2 regions of the Pseudomonas lalucatii genome follow, and region 2 is predicted to be linked to the other one. Evidence: riboswitches for the same ligand, from Rfam matches in the RefSeq annotation. Region 2 holds a riboswitch; the other holds the start of a gene.
The links. A riboswitch is a leader RNA that binds a small molecule or an ion and turns the genes downstream of it on or off. The one in region 2 is predicted to bind cobalamin.
Positions count from the first base shown of each region.

Region 1: linked by a shared signal. The riboswitch ahead of I0D00_RS19445 (TonB-dependent receptor) and the one ahead of I0D00_RS05215 (cobaltochelatase subunit CobN) in region 2 are both predicted to bind cobalamin.

Region 1 covers NZ_JADPMV010000002.1:1,280,072-1,288,728, forward strand. Annotated here, with positions in the region: gene dxs (1-deoxy-D-xylulose-5-phosphate synthase) at 1-1,105, shown strand, start outside; cobalamin riboswitch at 1,178-1,396, shown strand; gene I0D00_RS19445 (TonB-dependent receptor) at 1,497-3,422, shown strand; gene I0D00_RS19450 (cobalamin-binding protein) at 3,479-4,276, opposite strand; gene I0D00_RS19455 (MFS transporter) at 4,276-4,692, opposite strand; gene ribA (GTP cyclohydrolase II) at 4,689-5,309, opposite strand; gene I0D00_RS19465 (retropepsin-like aspartic protease family protein) at 5,418-6,074, opposite strand; gene I0D00_RS19470 (substrate-binding periplasmic protein) at 6,083-6,811, opposite strand; gene I0D00_RS19475 (phosphatidylglycerophosphatase A family protein) at 6,830-7,342, opposite strand; gene thiL (thiamine-phosphate kinase) at 7,335-8,303, opposite strand; gene nusB (transcription antitermination factor NusB) at 8,320-8,657, opposite strand, start outside.
Region 2 covers NZ_JADPMV010000001.1:1,166,312-1,174,968, reverse strand. Annotated here, with positions in the region: gene I0D00_RS05240 (class I SAM-dependent DNA methyltransferase) at 21-1,562, shown strand; gene I0D00_RS05235 (restriction endonuclease subunit S) at 1,555-2,988, shown strand; gene I0D00_RS05230 (restriction endonuclease) at 3,036-4,079, shown strand; tRNA gene I0D00_RS05225 (tRNA-Ala) at 4,148-4,223, shown strand; gene I0D00_RS05220 (GFA family protein) at 4,283-4,630, opposite strand; cobalamin riboswitch at 4,731-4,968, shown strand; gene I0D00_RS05215 (cobaltochelatase subunit CobN) at 5,466-8,657, shown strand, end outside.

The sequences.
Region 1 (8,657 bases), on a different contig from region 2:
CGACCTGCCGACCCTGCTGGCGACATTGCGCAATATGCGCGACCTGGAGGGCCCGCAGTTCCTCCACGTGATCACCAAGAAGGGCAAGGGCTTCGCCCCCGCCGAGGTCGACCCGATCGGCTACCACGCCATCACCAAGCTGGAGCCGGTGGACGCCAAGGCCACGCCGAAGAAAGCGGGCGGACCGAAGTACTCCAGCGTGTTCGGCCAGTGGCTGTGCGACATGGCCGCCCAGGACAAGCGCCTGGTCGGCATCACTCCGGCGATGAAGGAAGGCTCGGACCTGGTGGCCTTCAGCGAACGCTACCCCGAACGCTACTTCGACGTGGCCATCGCCGAGCAGCACGCGGTGACCCTGGCCGCCGGCATGGCCTGCGACGGCGCCAAGCCGGTAGTGGCGATCTACTCGACCTTCCTCCAGCGCGCCTACGACCAGCTGATCCACGACGTGGCGGTGCAGCACCTCGACGTGCTGTTCGCCATCGACCGCGCCGGCCTGGTCGGCGAGGACGGCCCGACCCACGCCGGCAGCTTCGACCTGTCCTACCTGCGCTGTGTCCCCGGCATGCTGGTGATGACCCCCAGCGACGAGAACGAACTGCGCCGCATGCTCAGCACCGGCTACCAGTATCTGGGCCCGGCGGCGGTGCGCTACCCACGGGGCAGCGGCCCCAATGCCGTTATCGAGCAGGGCCTGGAGCCGCTGGAGATCGGCAAGGGCGTAGTCCGCCGCCAGGGCGGCAAGGTCGCCCTGCTGGTGTTCGGCGTGCAGCTGGCCGAGGCGCTGAAGGTCGGCGAGGCCCTCGACGCCACGGTGGTGGACATGCGCTTCGTCAAACCCCTGGACGAGGCCCTGGTACGCCAGTTGGCCGGCAGTCACGAACTGCTGGTGACCGTCGAGGAGAACAGCATCATGGGCGGCGCCGGCAGCGCGGTCAGCGAGCTGCTGGCCCGCGAGAACCAGCTCAAGCCGGTGCTGCACCTGGGCCTGCCGGACTACTATGTCGAGCACGCCAAACCGGCGCAGATGCTCGCCGAGTGCGGCCTGGACGCCGCCGGCATCGAAGCCGCGGTACGGCTGCGCCTGGCACTGCTGCAGGCCTGAACCGCGCAGGCCGGGCCGCGGCCCAGCCTGCCGAACGAATGGTTATACCCGCCGCGCAGGCTACGGCCGCGCGGCGTTCTGCTTGTCCGAGGTCGCGGCCAACGCCGCGTGAAAAGGGAAGCAGGTGCGCGCTCGCCCACGGACGAGCGCAAGGCCTGCGCTGCCCCCGCAACGGTAATCGACGGTGCTCATACGCGAGCACAGGTTTTCCCGACACACCACTGGGCTCGCCCGGGAAGGTGGGAAACCGCAGTCGACAGCCCGGAGACCTGCCTCGGCGCAATCTGACTGGTGTTGCGGAGGGCATCACCGTCAAGCGCTGACGGCTGCCCGCCTGCCCGCGCTTGTCCCTGCCCTCCTCGAAAGCTGTCTCACTTTTGAGGATCTATCGATGAAACTGTCCCCACTCACCCTGGCCATGACCCTGGCGCCCGGCCTCGCGCTGGCTGCCGAACCCACCGAACCCTATCAGGCCCAGCCCCTGGTGGTGACCCGCGGCACACCGCTGCAGCAGCCGGCGCCGGCCAGCGTCGCCGTGGTTACCCGCCGGCAGATCGAGGCCAGCGCCGCCAGCAGCCTGGTGGAGGTGCTGCGCACCCAGGCCGGCCTGCAGATTCGCGACACCCTCGGCGATGGCAACCGGGTCGCCCTCAGCCTGCGCGGTTTCGGCGAGAATGCGGCGAACAATACCCTGGTGCTGGTCGATGGCCGCCGCCTGAACAACCCCAGTCAGCAGGCAGCCGACCTCAACAGCGTGCCCCTGGCCAATATCGAGCGTATCGAGATCATCCGCGGCGCCGGCACCGTGCTCTACGGCGACCAGGCCGTGGGCGGGGTGGTCAACATCATCACCCGCACCCCGCTACAGGACGAAGCCTATGTGGAAACCAGCCGCGGCAGCCACGACCTGGAAGCCTATCGCGGCCATGCCTTCCGCCAACTGGGCGGCGGCTTTTCGCTCTACGCCAACGGCGAGGCGCGGCATGCCGACGGCTACCGCGACAACAACCACGCCAGTTACAGCAACGCCTTCGCCCGACTGCGCCACGACCATGAGGGTGGCTGGCTGCTGGCCGAATACCAGACCATCGATGACGAATTGCGCCTGCCCGGCGCATTGAGCGAGAGCCAGCGCCGCGCCGACCGCAAGGCCAGCTTCAAGCCGCGGGATTTCAGCGACAGCAAGACCCAGGTAGGCCGCTTCGCCGCCCGCCAGGCGCTCTCCGACACCTGGACGGCGGACTTCGACTACAGCTACCGCGACAGCGATGCCGTGGGCTTCCTCTCCGGCGCCTTCACCCAAGGCACCCGCGTCGAAACGCTGAGCCCGCGCCTGACCGCCCACTGGGACAGCTCGCTGGGGCGTAGCGAATGGCTGCTCGGCCACGACCACATCACCAGTGACTATGAGCTGGCCTCGGCCTTCGGCACCACCCGCTTCCGCCAGACCCTGCGCGACTGGTACAGCCAGCTCAGCCAACCCTTGGGCCACGAGCTGACCCTGACCCTTGGCTACCGCGCCAGCGAGGCGGAGGATCGCAATCAGGGCCTCGGCCTGCGCCACACCGACCATGAGGACAGCACCAGCCTGGGCCTGAGCTGGCAAGCCGATAGCCATACCCGGCTGTTTCTCAAGCGCGAGGACGTACTGCGCTTCGCCAACGTCGACGACAACGGCTTCACCTCCCCCGGCACGCGCTTCCTCGAACCCCAGACAGGGGTCTCATGGGAAGGCGGGGTCGAATGGCAGGATGCCATCCAGCGCTATCAGCTGAGCCTCTATCGCCTGGACCTCGAGAACGAAATCGCCTTCGACAGCGCCGCGCCCGGCCCCTTCGGCCCAGGCGCCAACGTCAACCTGGACGACACCCGGCGCGACGGCCTGCTGCTCGAGGGGCGGCGCCAACTCAACGATCGCCTGAGCCTCAATGGCCAGTACAGCTTCACCGACGCGCGCTACCGAGGGGGCAGCTTCAAGGGCCACGACGTGCCCTGGGTGGCCCGGCACACGGCCAGCCTGAGCCTGCACTACCTGCTGCTGAAGGGACTGACCGGCTACGTCGAGGCCAACTACACCGGCCCACGCTACCTCGCCAGCGACGACGCCCACGCCCTGCCGCGAGAAGGTGGCTACACCCTGTTAAATCTCGGTTTGAGCTACGACTACCGGCAGTTCAGCAGCAAGCTGCGGATCAACAACCTGACAGGCAAGCGCTACGACAGCCATGCCGGCCACAATGCCTTTATCGCCGGCAACAAGGCCCTCTATCCAGCGCCGGAAGAGGAGGTGCAACTGAGCGTCGGCTACCGCTTCTAAGCAGCCCCCATCAACGACAAGGCCCCGCGATCGCGGGGCCTTGTGCTTTTAGCGCTCTATTTCGCCTCGGCCAGCTGCTGGCAGAGCTTCTCGGTGGCCGCCAGCATCTGGAAGCTGGGCCGCTCCAGGCCCTTGTCCGGCACCGGCCAGAGCTGATTGCGCCGCACCGCGGCCAGGCCCGGCCAGCGGCGCCAGCCATCCAGCTGGGCGCCGGAGCCCGCCAGTATCACCTCGGGGTCGCGCTGCAGCACCGCCTCGATGCCGACCTGCGGCGCCGGCAGGGCGAGGTCGGCGAAGACGTTTTCGGCGCCGCACAGACGCAGGGCGTCGCTGATGATCTGGCGACCGCCTATGGTGTACAGCGGCTTGTCCCAGATCTGGTAGAACACCCGCAGCGGCCGCTCGCGCCGGTAGCGGGTACGGAGTTCGGCGAGGCGCTCGTTGAAACGTCGGCGCAACAGCTGGCCCTGCTCGCCCCGCCCGAGGCGCGCGCCGATCTCGGCGAACTGCTCGGCCAGGTGGCTCAGGTCGCGCGGTTCGGTGACCAGCAGGGGGATGCCGAAGGCCACCAGCTGCTGGCGCTGGGCCGGGCTTATGCTGTCGGGCCAGAGCAGCACCAGGTCGGGCTGCAGCTTGAGCAGGCTCTCCATCTCCAGCTGGCCGTAGCGCCCTACCGACGGCAGGTGCGCCAGCGCGACCGGCCGCTCGCCGCCATCCAGCACGCCGACCAGCAGCTCGGCGGCGCCCAGTTCCAGGACGATCTCGCTCAAGGACGGCGCCAGGCTGACCACCCGCTCCACCGCCCAGGCCGGCCGGGCCAGCAGCACCAGCAGGCACAGCGCCAGACGGCTCATCAGCCGAGCTGGCGGGGAATGCGGTAGAGGTACAGCAGCACCAGGCTGGAGAGCGCCAGGAGCAGCAGCGGTATGCCTTCCAGGCCGGCGAACAGGGCGCCGACGGCGACCCAGGCCGGCAGCGCGGCCACCCACATGGCCCGGCTCCGGCACTGCCCCAGCGCCTGCCAGGCGGCCGCTTCCTGCGGGGTGTCGAGGGCCTTCTCGGTGGCCATCAGGGCGCGCTTGTAGGCGCCGAACTGCGGCAGGCTGGCGAACATCGCCAGCAGCCCGGCGATGAACAGCGGCATGGCCAAGGGCCCGGGCTGGCGCTCGGCGCCGAACAGCAGGTTGACACCGAACAGCGGCGCCAGCGTCAACAGCAGCCGGCCCCACCAAGCCAGGGCCAGGCGACGGCGGGTCTCGCTGCGGCTCACCGGGGCTCCTCGACCTCGCCCTGGTGCAGGCTGCCGAGCAGATGGCCGAGCTTGCCGGCCTTGGTCGCCAGGTACTTCTTGTTGTGCGGGTTGTGGTCGATCTGCAACGGCACGCGGGCGGCCACCGCCACGCCCATGTCGCCCAGCGCCTTGACCTTGCGCGGGTTGTTGGTCATCAGCTTGAGCTGGCGAATGCCCAGGTGCTCGAGCATCGGCCGGCAGATCGCGTAGTCGCGCTGGTCGGCGCCGAAGCCCAGGCGCTCGTTGGCCTCCACGGTGTCGGCGCCGCCATCCTGCAGCTCGTAGGCGCGGATCTTGTTGAGCAAGCCGATGCCGCGTCCTTCCTGGCGCAGGTAGAGCAGCACGCCGCGCCCCTCGGCGGCGATGGCGCGCAAGGCCGCCTCGAGCTGGAAGCCGCAGTCGCAACGCAGGCTGAACAGCGCATCGCCGGTCAGGCATTCGGAATGCAGGCGTCCCAGCACCGGCTCGCCGCCGGCGACATCGCCGAAGGTCAGCGCGACATGTTCCTTGCCGGTGGCCTCCTCGAGAAAGCCGTGCATGGTGAACACGCCAAACGGCGTAGGCAGTTGGGAGGCGGCGACGAACACGACAGGCACCGGATGCTCCTAAGCAGATAAGGGCGGGAAAGTGGCAAGAGCGGCATTGTAACAGCAGCCCCTGCCGGCGGGTCAGCCTGAATTACCGATGATAAGGATCGGCTCGGCTCAATGCTTGGACTCGAGCATCAGCACATCCTGCTCGACCTTCCAGCCGACCCGACTGAGAAAACTCATGCCGAGCAGCGCCTCGGTCGGGGCACCGCCCTCCAGCACCACGGCCTCGACGCCCAGCACCTCCAGGCTGCCGACCTTGACGCTGTCGAGGCTGACCCGCCAGCCGCGCGCCGTGCCGCTGGCCGTGCTGACCTGCAACGGCCGGCCGACGACGCGGTAGTCGATGCCCAGGCGCCGGGCATGCCCTTCGTTCAAGGCCACCGAGGTGGCGCCGGTATCGACCAGGAACTGCACCGGATGGCCGCTCACCGAGCCGGCGACCCAGTAGTGTCCGCCGACGCCCTTGGCGATGCTCAGCTGGCGCTTGCTCGGCTCGGCGAAGCCGTTGCTGTACTCGCGACTCAGGCCATAGCTGCGCTCGACGCCCTCGATCCGCAGCACCGCGCCGCGGCTGTCGGCGCTGATCACCTGCACCCCGCCCGGCCCGGTCTGGCCGACCTTCACCAGCTTGCGCTGGCCGTCGACATTGAGCACCGCGGCCCCGGGAAACAGGCCGACCACCTGCACCTGGGGCGCGGCCCAGAGGCTCCCGGCGGCGGCCAGCAGCACGCCGGCGGCAAGCCATTTCAGTCCCTGTTTCACGCGCATCGATCTCCTTAGTCGAAGGGATAGGGTTGTTGCCAGCGCTTGAACACCGGCCGCAGGCTGCCACGCCTGACCAGCTCGTCCATGCGCCTGTCGAACAGCGCGGCCAGGGCGCGCCCCCGGGGCGTGTCGGCGAAGCCCAGGTACAGCGGCAGGCGGGTCAACGGCGTCAGGCGAAAGCGTGCCGGCTCGGCGGCGCGCTCGAGCAGGTCCTCGAGCTCGTCATGGGCCTCGAGGAAAAAATCGGCGCGGCGATACTGCAGCATCTGCAGGATATCGCTATCGCGCTGGATTTCCCGGTAATGCTTCAAATCTGGCAGGTAACGCTGGAAGGCGTAACCGCGCATCCACACCAGGCGCGCCGCGCCTATAGTGGCCAGGGTCGGCGTCGGGCGCTCGGCCAGGCCCAGCGCACTGACCCGGTCGGCATCGTAGTGCCAGCGCGGGTAGATCACTCCGCGGTCGATCTCATCCTTGTACGAGCCGACCCAGGCATCGGCCTGGCCGCGCTGCACCAGGCCGATGGAGCGGGTATAGGGCACGCTCTGGATCTGCAACTCGACGCCGGCGGGCTCGAAGACCTGACGCAGGATGTCCCAGGCCAGGCCGCTGCCGTCGGCCTCGGTATCCTCTGCCCAGACCTCGCTGGCCAGGCGGATTTGCGTCGGCGGCGGCGCCTCCGCCTGGGCACCGGCCCAGGTCGACAGCGCCATCAATATCGCCAGCCAGAAGCCGCGCATGTCCGCCCTCCGGTCTCGCTAGAAGCCCAGCCCCGCCGCCAGGCCGTTGGCCCAGCCCCATACCACCAGCTGCATCGCCAGCCAGGCGAACACCCCGGCCAGCACGTCGTCGAGCATGATGCCGACGCCGCCGTGCACGTGCCTGTCGATCCAGCGGATCGGCCAGGGCTTGAGGATATCGAACAGGCGGAACATCAAGAAGCCTAGCAGCAGCCAGGCCCAGCCCTCGGGCACCAGCCACAGGGTGATCCACATGCCGACCATCTCGTCCCAGACGATGCCCTCGTGGTCGTGCACGCGCAGGTCGTCGGCAACCTTGCCGCACAGCCAGAAGCCGAACAGCATGCTCAGGCCGAGCATCAGCCAGTAGCCCCAGTCCGGCAGCAGCTGCCACAGTGGGATGAACGGCAGGGCCACCAGCGACCCCCAGGTGCCCGGCGCCTTGGGCAAGGTGCCGGAGCCGAAGCCGAAGGCCAGGAAATGCCAGGGATTGCGCCAGACCGAGGGCGGCACTCGCGAGGTCTCAGACACCGGCGGCTCCGAAATGCTGATAGCCCCGTGCCGGCGGCGCGAGGGCACGCCCCTGCGCATCCAGCAGGCGCACGCCTGCGCCGGCTTCGACCCGGCCGATCACCTGCAGCGGCCAGCCCGCCGCCTGCAGGCCGTGCAGGTGCTCGGCCGGCAGGGTGAAGGCCAGCAGGTAGTCGTCGCCACCGCCGAGGGCGCAGCGACGTGCGCCCTCTTCCCCGAGCAAGTCCAGCAGGGCCGCCGAGAGGGGCAGGCGCGCCTGCTCGACCAGCAGCGCCACCCCGGATGCCGTGGCGATATGCCCGCAGTCGGCCAGCAGGCCATCGGAAATATCCAGCGCCGCCGTGGCCTTGCCGCGCAGGGCCTGGCCCAGGGCCAGCTGCGGTTGCGGCGCCCAGTAGCGCGGCAGCAGCGCCTCGGCGACCTGCGCCTTGGCCTGGCGCCGCCCGAGCACCAGCTCCAGGGCACCGGCGCCCTCGCCCAGGCAGCCGCCGACGCAGAGCAGGTCGCCGGCCTGGGCACCGGCGCGGGTCAGCGCCTGCCCGGCCGGCACCCGGCCGCACACGGTCAGGGTCAGACTCAGCGGACCGCGCGTGGTATCGCCGCCGATCAAGCGCGCACTGCACTGCCGCGCCATCTGGTCGAGCCCGCGGGCGAAGGCCTCGAGCCAGGCCGGCTCGGCACGGGGCAGGGTCAGGGCCAGGGTGAAGCCGATGGGCGCCGCGCCCATGGCGGCCAGGTCGCTGAGCGACACGCCGAGGGCACGCTGGCCGAGCGAGAACGGCTCGGCCGCCGCGGGAAAATGCACGCCCTCGACCAGGGTGTCGGTGGACACCGCCAGCTGTTCGCCGGCCGCCAGCTCCAGCAGGGCGCAATCGTCGCCGATGCCCAGGACCACGCCTTCGCCGGCCCGCGCACAGGACGCGGCGGCGAAGTAATGGCGGATCAGCTCGAACTCACCCAAGGCAGACGCGCCGGGCTCAGCGCTTGTGGGCGCGGACTTCGTCGGCGCGCAGGCGCGGCGCCAGCTTGTCCAGCACGCCATTGACGAACTTGTGGCCGTCGGTGGCGCCGAACACCTTGGCCAGCTCGATGCCCTCGTTGATCACCACCCGATAGGGGATATCGATGCGGTTCTTCAGCTCGTAGGTGGACAGGCGCAGGATCGACAGCTCGACCGGGTCGATCTCGTCCATCGGCCGATCGAGCAGGGGCGCGAAGGCGCCGTCGATCTCGGTCTTCTGCCGCGCCACGCCGTGCAGGATCTCATGGAAATAGGCGCCGTCGACGGCGCTGAAGTCGTTGTCGACGCGAAACT
Region 2 (8,657 bases):
GCCCAGTTGTAGAGAGCCCCATGAGCCAAGTCACCCACGATATCGTCCAGAAACTCTGGAACCTCTGCCATGTGCTGCGCAGCGACGGCGTCACCTACCACCAGTACGTCACCGAGCTGACCTACCTGCTGTTCCTCAAGATGGCCAAGGAAACCGGCCGCGAAGGCGACTTGCCGGACGGCTACCGCTGGGACGACCTGGAGGCCGCCGCCGCCCGCGCCGACCTGGACTTCTACCGCGCCCTGCTGATCCACCTCGGCAGCAAGGACAGCCAGGGCAGCGCCATCACCCGGCAGATCTTCGCCAGTGCCGGCTCCTTTATCCGCAAGCCGGCCACCCTCACCAGCCTGGTCAAGGCCATCGACGAACTGGACTGGTACTCCGCCCGCAAGGAGGGCCTGGGCGACCTCTACGAGGGCCTGCTGGAGAAGAACGCCGGCGAGACCAAGTCCGGCGCCGGCCAGTACTTCACCCCACGGCCGCTGATCGACTGCATCGTCGCCTGCGTCAAGCCGCGCCTGTTCGAGACCATCCAGGACCCGGCCGCCGGCACCGGCGGCTTCCTCATCGCCGCCAACCACTACCTGGCCGAGCATGCCGACCTGAGCGGCCTGAGCGTCGAGGAGTTCCAGCGCTACCGCCGCCAGTTCCACGGCATCGAGCTGGTGCTGGATACCCACCGCCTGGCGCTGATGAACCTGATGCTGCACAACCTGCAGTCCGACGGCGAAACCGGCGTGCGCTTCGGCGATGCCCTGTCGAAGGACGGCCAAGACCTGCCGGCGGCCGACCTGATCCTCAGCAACCCGCCCTTCGGCACCGCCAAGGGCGGCGGCCTGCCGAGCCGCGACGACCTGAACTGGCCCACCGCCAACAAGCAACTGGCCTTCCTCCAGCACATCTACCGCGGCCTCAAGCCCGGCGGCCGCGCCGCCGTGGTGCTGCCGGACAACGTGCTGTTCGAGGCCGGGGTGGGCAGCGACATCCGCCGCGACCTGCTGGACAAGTGCAACCTGCACACCCTCCTGCGCCTGCCCACCGGCATCTTCTACGCCCAGGGGGTGAAGACCAACGTGCTGTTCTTCCAGAAGGGCAGCCCCACCGACCCGCATCAGGACCGAGGCTGCACTCAGCGCACCTGGGTCTACGACCTACGCAGCAATATGCCCAGCTTCGGCAAGCGCACCCCCTTCGGCGCCGCCCAGCTCAAGGCCTTCCAGGACGCCTACGGCGACGACCCCAACGGCAACGGCCCGCGCGCCGAGAGCGTCGAGGGCATCGGCGAGTTGAGCCGTTTCCGCTGCTTCAGCCGCGAGCAGATCCGCGAACGCGGCGACTCCCTGGATATCAGCTGGCTGAAGGACGCCAGCAGCCTGGACGCCAGCGAGCTGCTGGCCCCCGAGGTGCTGGCCGGCGAGGCCATGGCCGAACTGACCGAGGCCCTGCACGAGCTGGACGAACTGATGAAGGCCCTGGGCGCGGGGGATGAGCTGGTGGCACAGAAGCAGTTGCTGGCGCAGATGCTGGGGCTGGAGATGGTGGAGGCTCAGGGGGATGAGTGAGCTGCCGAGTGGGTGGCGAATAGCTTCTTTAGGGGAAATTGGCATTGTTCAGAGTGGCATCGGATTTCCTAACCAAGAGCAAGGTCTCACAAGTGGCGATTATCCCGTATACAAGGTTGGGGATGTTTCGCGTGGGGTGTTGCAACGGAATGGCAATTTACAAGTTGCTGCAAATTATGTGACTAAGCGTACTGCTGAAAGTCTCAAAGGATTTGTTTTTCCTCATGGGTCGACCTTGTTCGCAAAGATCGGCGAAGCCCTTAAGTTGAACAGAAGGGGGTATGTTGTTCGTGCTGGGTTGGCGGATAACAATGTGATGGGCTACAAGGGTGAGCCAGGAGTTGATGATCGTTTTATTTATTATTTTTTGAAAGCACAAGATTTTTCGAGCCTCTCTCGCTCAACAACCGTGCCATCGATCAGAAAGGGGGATGTAGAGGAGGTTGTTGTCTTGCTCCCTCCTTCAGCCGAGCAAACCCGCATCGCCCAAAAGCTCGATAAGCTGCTGGCCCAGGTCGATACCCTAAAAGCCCGTATCGACGCCATCCCTGCGTTGCTTAAACGCTTTCGCCAATCCGTGCTGGCCGCCGCCGTTTCCGGGCGTCTGACGGAGCAATGGCGGGCACAGAATTCGGCAACAACGCCCGATCACGATGCCGAAATTTGGGGCTCGCAGGCTCAAGCCAATCTACGGATTGGTAATAGTGATACATCAGGCTTTGGATGGCGTGAGGTCAGCCTTGGTGAAGTATGTTCTGTAGCTACGGGGAAAACTCCAGGGCGGAAATTGGCAGAGTATTGGGATGGGGGTAATATCCCTTGGCTTACCAGTGCGGTTACTGGGTCGGAATTTTGTTCGGAAGCAGATCAGTATGTGACTGAATTGGCGGTAAAAGACTGTCTGCTTAAACTTTTTCCGCCTGGTACATTGCTCATGGCGATGTATGGCGAAGGAAAAACCAGAGGTCAGGTTACAGAGCTTAAAATCACTGCAAGCTGCAATCAGGCATGCGCGGCGATTACGGTTAATGAGGGTCTTGCTAAAAGGGAGTTTGTAAAAATTCGCTTGCAGGAGAACTATGAGGAGATTCGTAAGCAAGCAGCTGGTGGTGCTCAACCCAACCTTAACCTGAACAAAGTTCGCGAGATCGGTATTAGCTTGCCTCCACTTGACGAACAAACCGAAATAGTCCGCCGCGTCGAACAACTCTTCGCCTTCGCCGATCAGTTGGAAAGCAAGGTCCAGACCGCCCAGGCGCGTATCGACCTGCTGACCCAAAGCCTGCTGGCCAAGGCCTTCCGTGGCGAGCTGGTGCCGCAGGACCCTAACGACGAGCCGGCCAGCGTGCTGCTGGAACGCATCCGCGCCCAGCGGGCGGCGCAGCCCAAGGCGCGGCGCGGGCGCAAGGCGGCTGCGGCGAACTGATCGAGGTGCCCGTAACGGGCCGATTAACGCATTAAGGGAGTAAGGCCATGGCCGTGTGGTTGGTGCGAGCGGGTTCCGCCGGGGAGTTCGAGGACAGGTTTATCGGCGAGCGCCGCGTTTATGTGACCTGGGATGGCCTGGATGTGAACCTGGCGAGTTTGCAGCAGCGCGAGCAGGTGCAGGCGGCCCTGGCCGAGCGCTACCCGGAGGCCAAGGCCAAGACCCTGCAGAACTGGAGCAGCCAGGTCTGGCCCTTCGCCCAGCGCATGCAGGTCGGCGACTGGCTGGTGCTGCCGCTGAAGACCCAGCCGGTGATCTATATCGGCGAGATAGTCGGCGACTACCGGTTCACCGCCGAGGGCCCCGATCCCTTCTTCCATTGGCGCGCGGTCAAGTGGATCGGCGAGGCCATTCCGCGTTCGCACTTCGCCCAGGACCTGCTCTACAGCTTCGGCGCCTTTATGACCATCTGCCGCATCCAGCGCAATAACGCCGAGGGCCGGCTCAAGGCCATGGCGGCCAACGGCTGGCAGCCGGAATCCTTGCAGCAACTGGTCAAGGACGAGGCCACGGCCTCTGACGAGGTGGCGCTGGAGCAGGCGGAAACCGACCTGGAGCGCACCGGTAAGGACCATATCGTCCGCCTGATCGAGCGACGCTTCAAAGGCCACCGCCTGACCACCCTGGTGGCCGCCATCCTGCATGCCCAGGGCTTCAGCGTGTGGCAGAGCCCGGAAGGCGCCGACGGCGGCGTGGATATCCTGGCCAGCAACGGCCTGATGGGCTTCGGCGGGCAGAACCTCTGCGTGGAGGTGAAGTCCGGCACCGGCCTGATCGACCGGCCGACGGTGGACAAGTTGCTTGGCGCCATGAGCAAGTTCAACGCCGACCAGGGCCTGTTCGTCGCCTGGGGCGGTTATCGCAGCAACGTGCAGAAGGAGTTGGCCTCCAGCTTCTTCCGCCTGCGCCTGTGGAACCAGGACGACCTACTGGAGCAGCTGTTCCTGCACTACGACAAGCTGGACGAGGCGATCAAGTCCGAGCTGCCGCTCAAGCGCATCTGGACCGCGGCCCTGCCCGATGATCTATGAGCGGCGTCGGTGAATACGCGGCGGCAGTTGTCGGGGGCGCGGCAGGGCGCTAGATTCAATCCCATGACGGGCCGATAGCTCAGCTGGGAGAGCGCCGCGTTCGCAATGCGGAGGTCGGGAGTTCGATCCTCCTTCGGTCCACCAAGTCGAAAGCCAGGCCCTTGCGGCCTGGCTTTTTGCTTGTGCAGGGCGCCAATGGCGATCTAAAGCGCCCGCCCGTCGAACCGTTCGACAGGGATGCGCTCCAGGTCGATGCCCTCCAGACAACGGATATTGATGGCCGCCACGGCATTGCCCTTGGGGTCGCGGCCTTCGCCGTAAGGGTGGATGCCGCAGCGCGGGCAGAAGCGGTGCTGGATCACGTGCTTGTTGAAGCTGTAGGTGGCGGCGTCCTGGTCCGGGGTCAGCAAGTACAGTTTGTCCCGGGGGACGAACCACATCAGCGAACCCTTGCGCTGGCAAATCGAGCAATTGCAGGCCATCGCCTTGTCGATTTCACCTTCCACCTCGAACGCTATGCGGCCGCAGTGGCAACTGCCTCGATAATTCATCGCAACGTTCCTGACGAGTAAGGGGAGGTAGAAGCTTAGCTTCCGTTGTGGGAGGCATCGGGCGCACCCATGCATTGACGCCCCGCCGGCCTGTCTCTACCCTGCGCGCCTTGCAACAGGTGCCCCCGACGCCGCGCGTCCGAGGGGTGAAACAGGGAAGTCGGTGCGTTCGGCCCAGGTAGGCCGACAACTCCGACGCTGCCCCCGCAACGGTAGACGAGTCAAACCAGCGCTTTTGCAACCACTGTGCCTCGGCATGGGAAGGTGCGCTGGCCGGCGATCCAGCAGTCGGATCGCCGCTCGTAAGCCCGGAGACCGGCCTGTCGCAGTCCACGGCATCGCGGAGGGCGTTGTCCGGCGGGTGGTCCGCGTCCTTTGTCGCGGCTCATGCGTCGCCGTTCCTCCGCCTGCCTCTTGCGGCCTGAGTCGCGCGGGTGAGTGCGGCGGAGCGAATACGACATGAGCGAGTCCCTTCCACGGCCTGCGTCCTTCCTGACGCGCGCCCTTTCCCTGAGCAGGCGCCTGGCCTTGGCCGCGTGCCTGCTGCTGAGCGCGCCGCTGGCCGGCGCGGCGCAGATCAACGCCATCGTCTCCGCCTACAGCGCCGCCGAGTTCGCCGCGGCGGTGGCCCAGTTCCAGCGCCTGCATCCCGGCCAGCGGGTCAGCGCGCGCACCCCCGAGCAGCTGGCCGAGCTGGACGATGCCGCCCTGGCGCAGTGGCTGGATGCGGGCCAGGTGCTGTTCGGCGCCGGCATCTTCGGTGCCGAGGTGGAGCGCCTGCGCCCCCTGCTCGGCCGGGCGGCGGTCGCCGAGCTGTTCGTCCTGCACAGCGACCATGGCCTGGTGCAGCTCAGCCGCGCCGCCGGCCGGCCGCTGTTCGCCTCCCGCGAGGGAGGCCGAGCGCCTGGGCGCGCTCAAGCCGGGCGGGGCGCTGGCGCCCTGGCTGCAGGAGCAGCAGCGCGCGCACCCGCGCCAGGCCGACTGGCTGAGTGCGCGCAGCTACTGGCTGGCCGGCGGCAGCGAGAACATCGCCGGGCTGCTCGCCTGGCTGGCGGCGCGGGTGGACGCCGAGGTGGCGGTGGCACCGGCCAAGGCGCGGGCGCCGCTGCGCTTCTACCAGGACGGCGAGCTGCGTGCGGCCGAGCAGTTACGCTGGCGCGGCGACGCCCTGGTGGCGATCGTCGATCACGGGCGCGCCGACCGCGCCGGCGACCAGGCGCTCAACGATGCGCTGTGCCGGGCCCTGGGCGAGGCCGGCCTGGCCTGCGTCAGCCTGTTCGCCAACTGGGGGGCGGGTTCCCTGCAGGCGGTGCGCTGGCTCAAAGAGGGCGAGCATCCGCCGTTGGCCGCGGTGGTCGCCCTGCAGGACTTCGTCATCGGCGGCGGCGAGCACCGCGAGCAGGTCAGCGAGCTGTTCGGCGAGCTGAACGTGCCGGTGCTCAAGGGCCTGCGCCTGGAGGACCGCAGCGAGGCGGCCTGGCAGCTGTCCAGCGACGGCCTGGCCCGCGACAAGGTGCATTACCAGCTGGCCATGCCGGAGCTGCAGGGTACCAGCCAGGCCGTGGTGCTGGCGGCCTGGCGCGAGTGCCAGCTCGACCCGCTGTCCGGCATCCGCTTCGCCATCGGCGAGCCGCTGCCGCGCCAGGTCGCCGCGATGAGCGCGCGCATCCAGCGCTGGCGACACCTGCAGCGCACGGCCAACGCCGACAAGCGCCTGGCGATCGTCTACTACAACCATCCGCCGGGCCGGCACAACATCGGCGCGGACAACCTCGACGTGCCGCAGTCGCTGTGGCACATCCTCCGCCGCCTGCAGGCCGAGGGCTACGACACCGGGCCGCTGCCGGACAGCCCCGCGGCCCTGCTGGAGCTGCTGCAGGAGCGCGGCGTCAACCTGCCGGAGCAGGGCGACGCCCTGGCCGAGATGGCCGGCAAGGTGCAGAGCCTGGGCGGTGAGGAATACCGCGACTGGTTCGCCACCCTGCCGGCGGCGTTGCAGGCGGAGATGGTCCAGGGCCCCCTGGGCTACTGGCACGCCCAGCTGCGCCGCGCCCTGGCGGCCTCGCAGCTGCAGATCGCCGGGGAGATCCTGGCCAACGGCTCCAGCGAGCTGCACCACGTGCTCGATGGCGTCGCGCACCCGGCGCGGGCCCGCGCCCTGGACCTGCTGGCGCAGCTCGAGGCGCTGTACCGGGCGGCCCTGGCGCAGCCGAGCCAGGCCGACTGGGCCCAGGCCGAGGGGCTGATCGCGGCGCTGGCGGCGACCGGCATCGAGGGCCTGCGCGGCTGGGGCGAAGGCCCCGGCTATGTGATGGTCCACGACGGCCGCCTGCTGCTGCCGGGGCTGCGCTTCGGCAAGGTGTTCGTCGGCCCGCAGCCGCCGCGCGGCTGGGAGGTGGACGAGGAGCTGCTGCACGCCAACCTGGTGTTCCCGCCGCCGCACCAGTACCTGGCCTTCTACCACTGGCTGCGCGAGGGCTTCCGCGCCGACGCGCTGATCCACCTGGGCCGCCACTCCACCTACGAGTTCCTGCCGCGGCGGCGGGTCGGCCTGAGCGACGAGGACTATCCGACCCAGGTCCTCGGCGACCTGCCGAGCATCTACCCCTACATAGTCGACGGGGTCGGCGAGGGCATCCAGGCCAAGCGCCGCGGCCTGGCGGTGATGATCGACCACCTGACCCCGCCGCTGCTGGCCACGCCGCTGTACGACGACCTGCTCAAGCTGCGCCAGCTGATCGAGAGCTTCGAGGCCGGCGCCGGGCAGGGCGAGGGGCCGGCGCGGCACGCCAGCATCGCCGAGATCAAGCGCCTGGTCGGCAGCGCCGGCCTGGAGCCGGAGCTGCGCGAATCCATGGCCGAGGTGCTGGCCACCCGCGGCATCGACTTCGAGCAGGTCGACGACGACCTGCTGGTGCACGAGGTCGGCCATTACCTGACCAACATCCAGGAACGCTTCATGCCCATGGGCCTGCACGTGTTCGGCAAGCCCTGGCGGCCCGAGGCGGTGGACACCCTGCTGACCTCCATGGGCACCGCCGGGACGGGACACCGCCAGGCGCTGATCGACTCGCCGGCGGCCGAGATGGCGGCGCTGCTGAGGGCCCTGGACGGGGGCTTCGTCGCCCCCGGCAAGGGCAACGACCCGATCCGCACACCGCAGGCGCTGCCCACCGGGCGCAACTTCCATGCCCTGGACAGCAGCCTGCTGCCCAGCCGCATCGGCTGGGGCATCGGCCGCGAGATGGCGCGGCAGGCGCGGCAGCGGCCGCTCGCCGCCGAGGGCCGCGAGGCGGTGATCCTCTGGGCCTCGGACACGGTGCGCGACGAGGGCGCGATGATCGCCTTCGGCCTCGAGCTGCTCGGCGTCGAGCCGCAGTGGAACGGCCGCGGCATCGTCCAGGGCATCCGGCGCCGGCCGCTGGCGGCGGGGGAGGAGCGCCGCGACCTGCTGTTCACCACCTCCGGGCTGTTCCGCGACCTCTACGCCGACCAGCTGGCGCTGCTCGAGCGCGCGGTGCTGCTGGCCCTGGACGGCGGCGCCGAGACCATCCGCCGCGACTACCCGGCGCTGCGCCCGGCCCTGGCCGCGGCCCTGGAGCCGCTCGGCGCGGCGGCCGAGGGCGGCCGCGAGAGCCTGGCGGTGAACCGCGTCGCCGCCCATTGGGTGGCGGACGCGGCGCGGCGCCTGGAGGCCGGGCTGGATGCCGAGCAGGCCGGCAGCCTGGCGGCCCTGCGCCTGTTCGGCGTGGCCCCGGGCGCCTATGGCGCCGGCATCAACCGCCTGGTGGAGCGCTCCGGCAGCTGGCAGCAGCGCGGCGAACTGGCCCAGGCCTATGTCGCGCGCCTCGGCCACGCCTACGGCCTGCGCCACCAGGGCGAGCCGGTGCAGGAGGTGTTCCGCGACAACCTCAAGCAGGTGCGCCGCACCTATCTGGGGCGCTCCAGCAACCTCTACGGCCTGCTGGACAACAACGACTCCTTCGATTACCTGGGCGGCCTGAGCCTGGCGGTGGAGCAGGTTTCC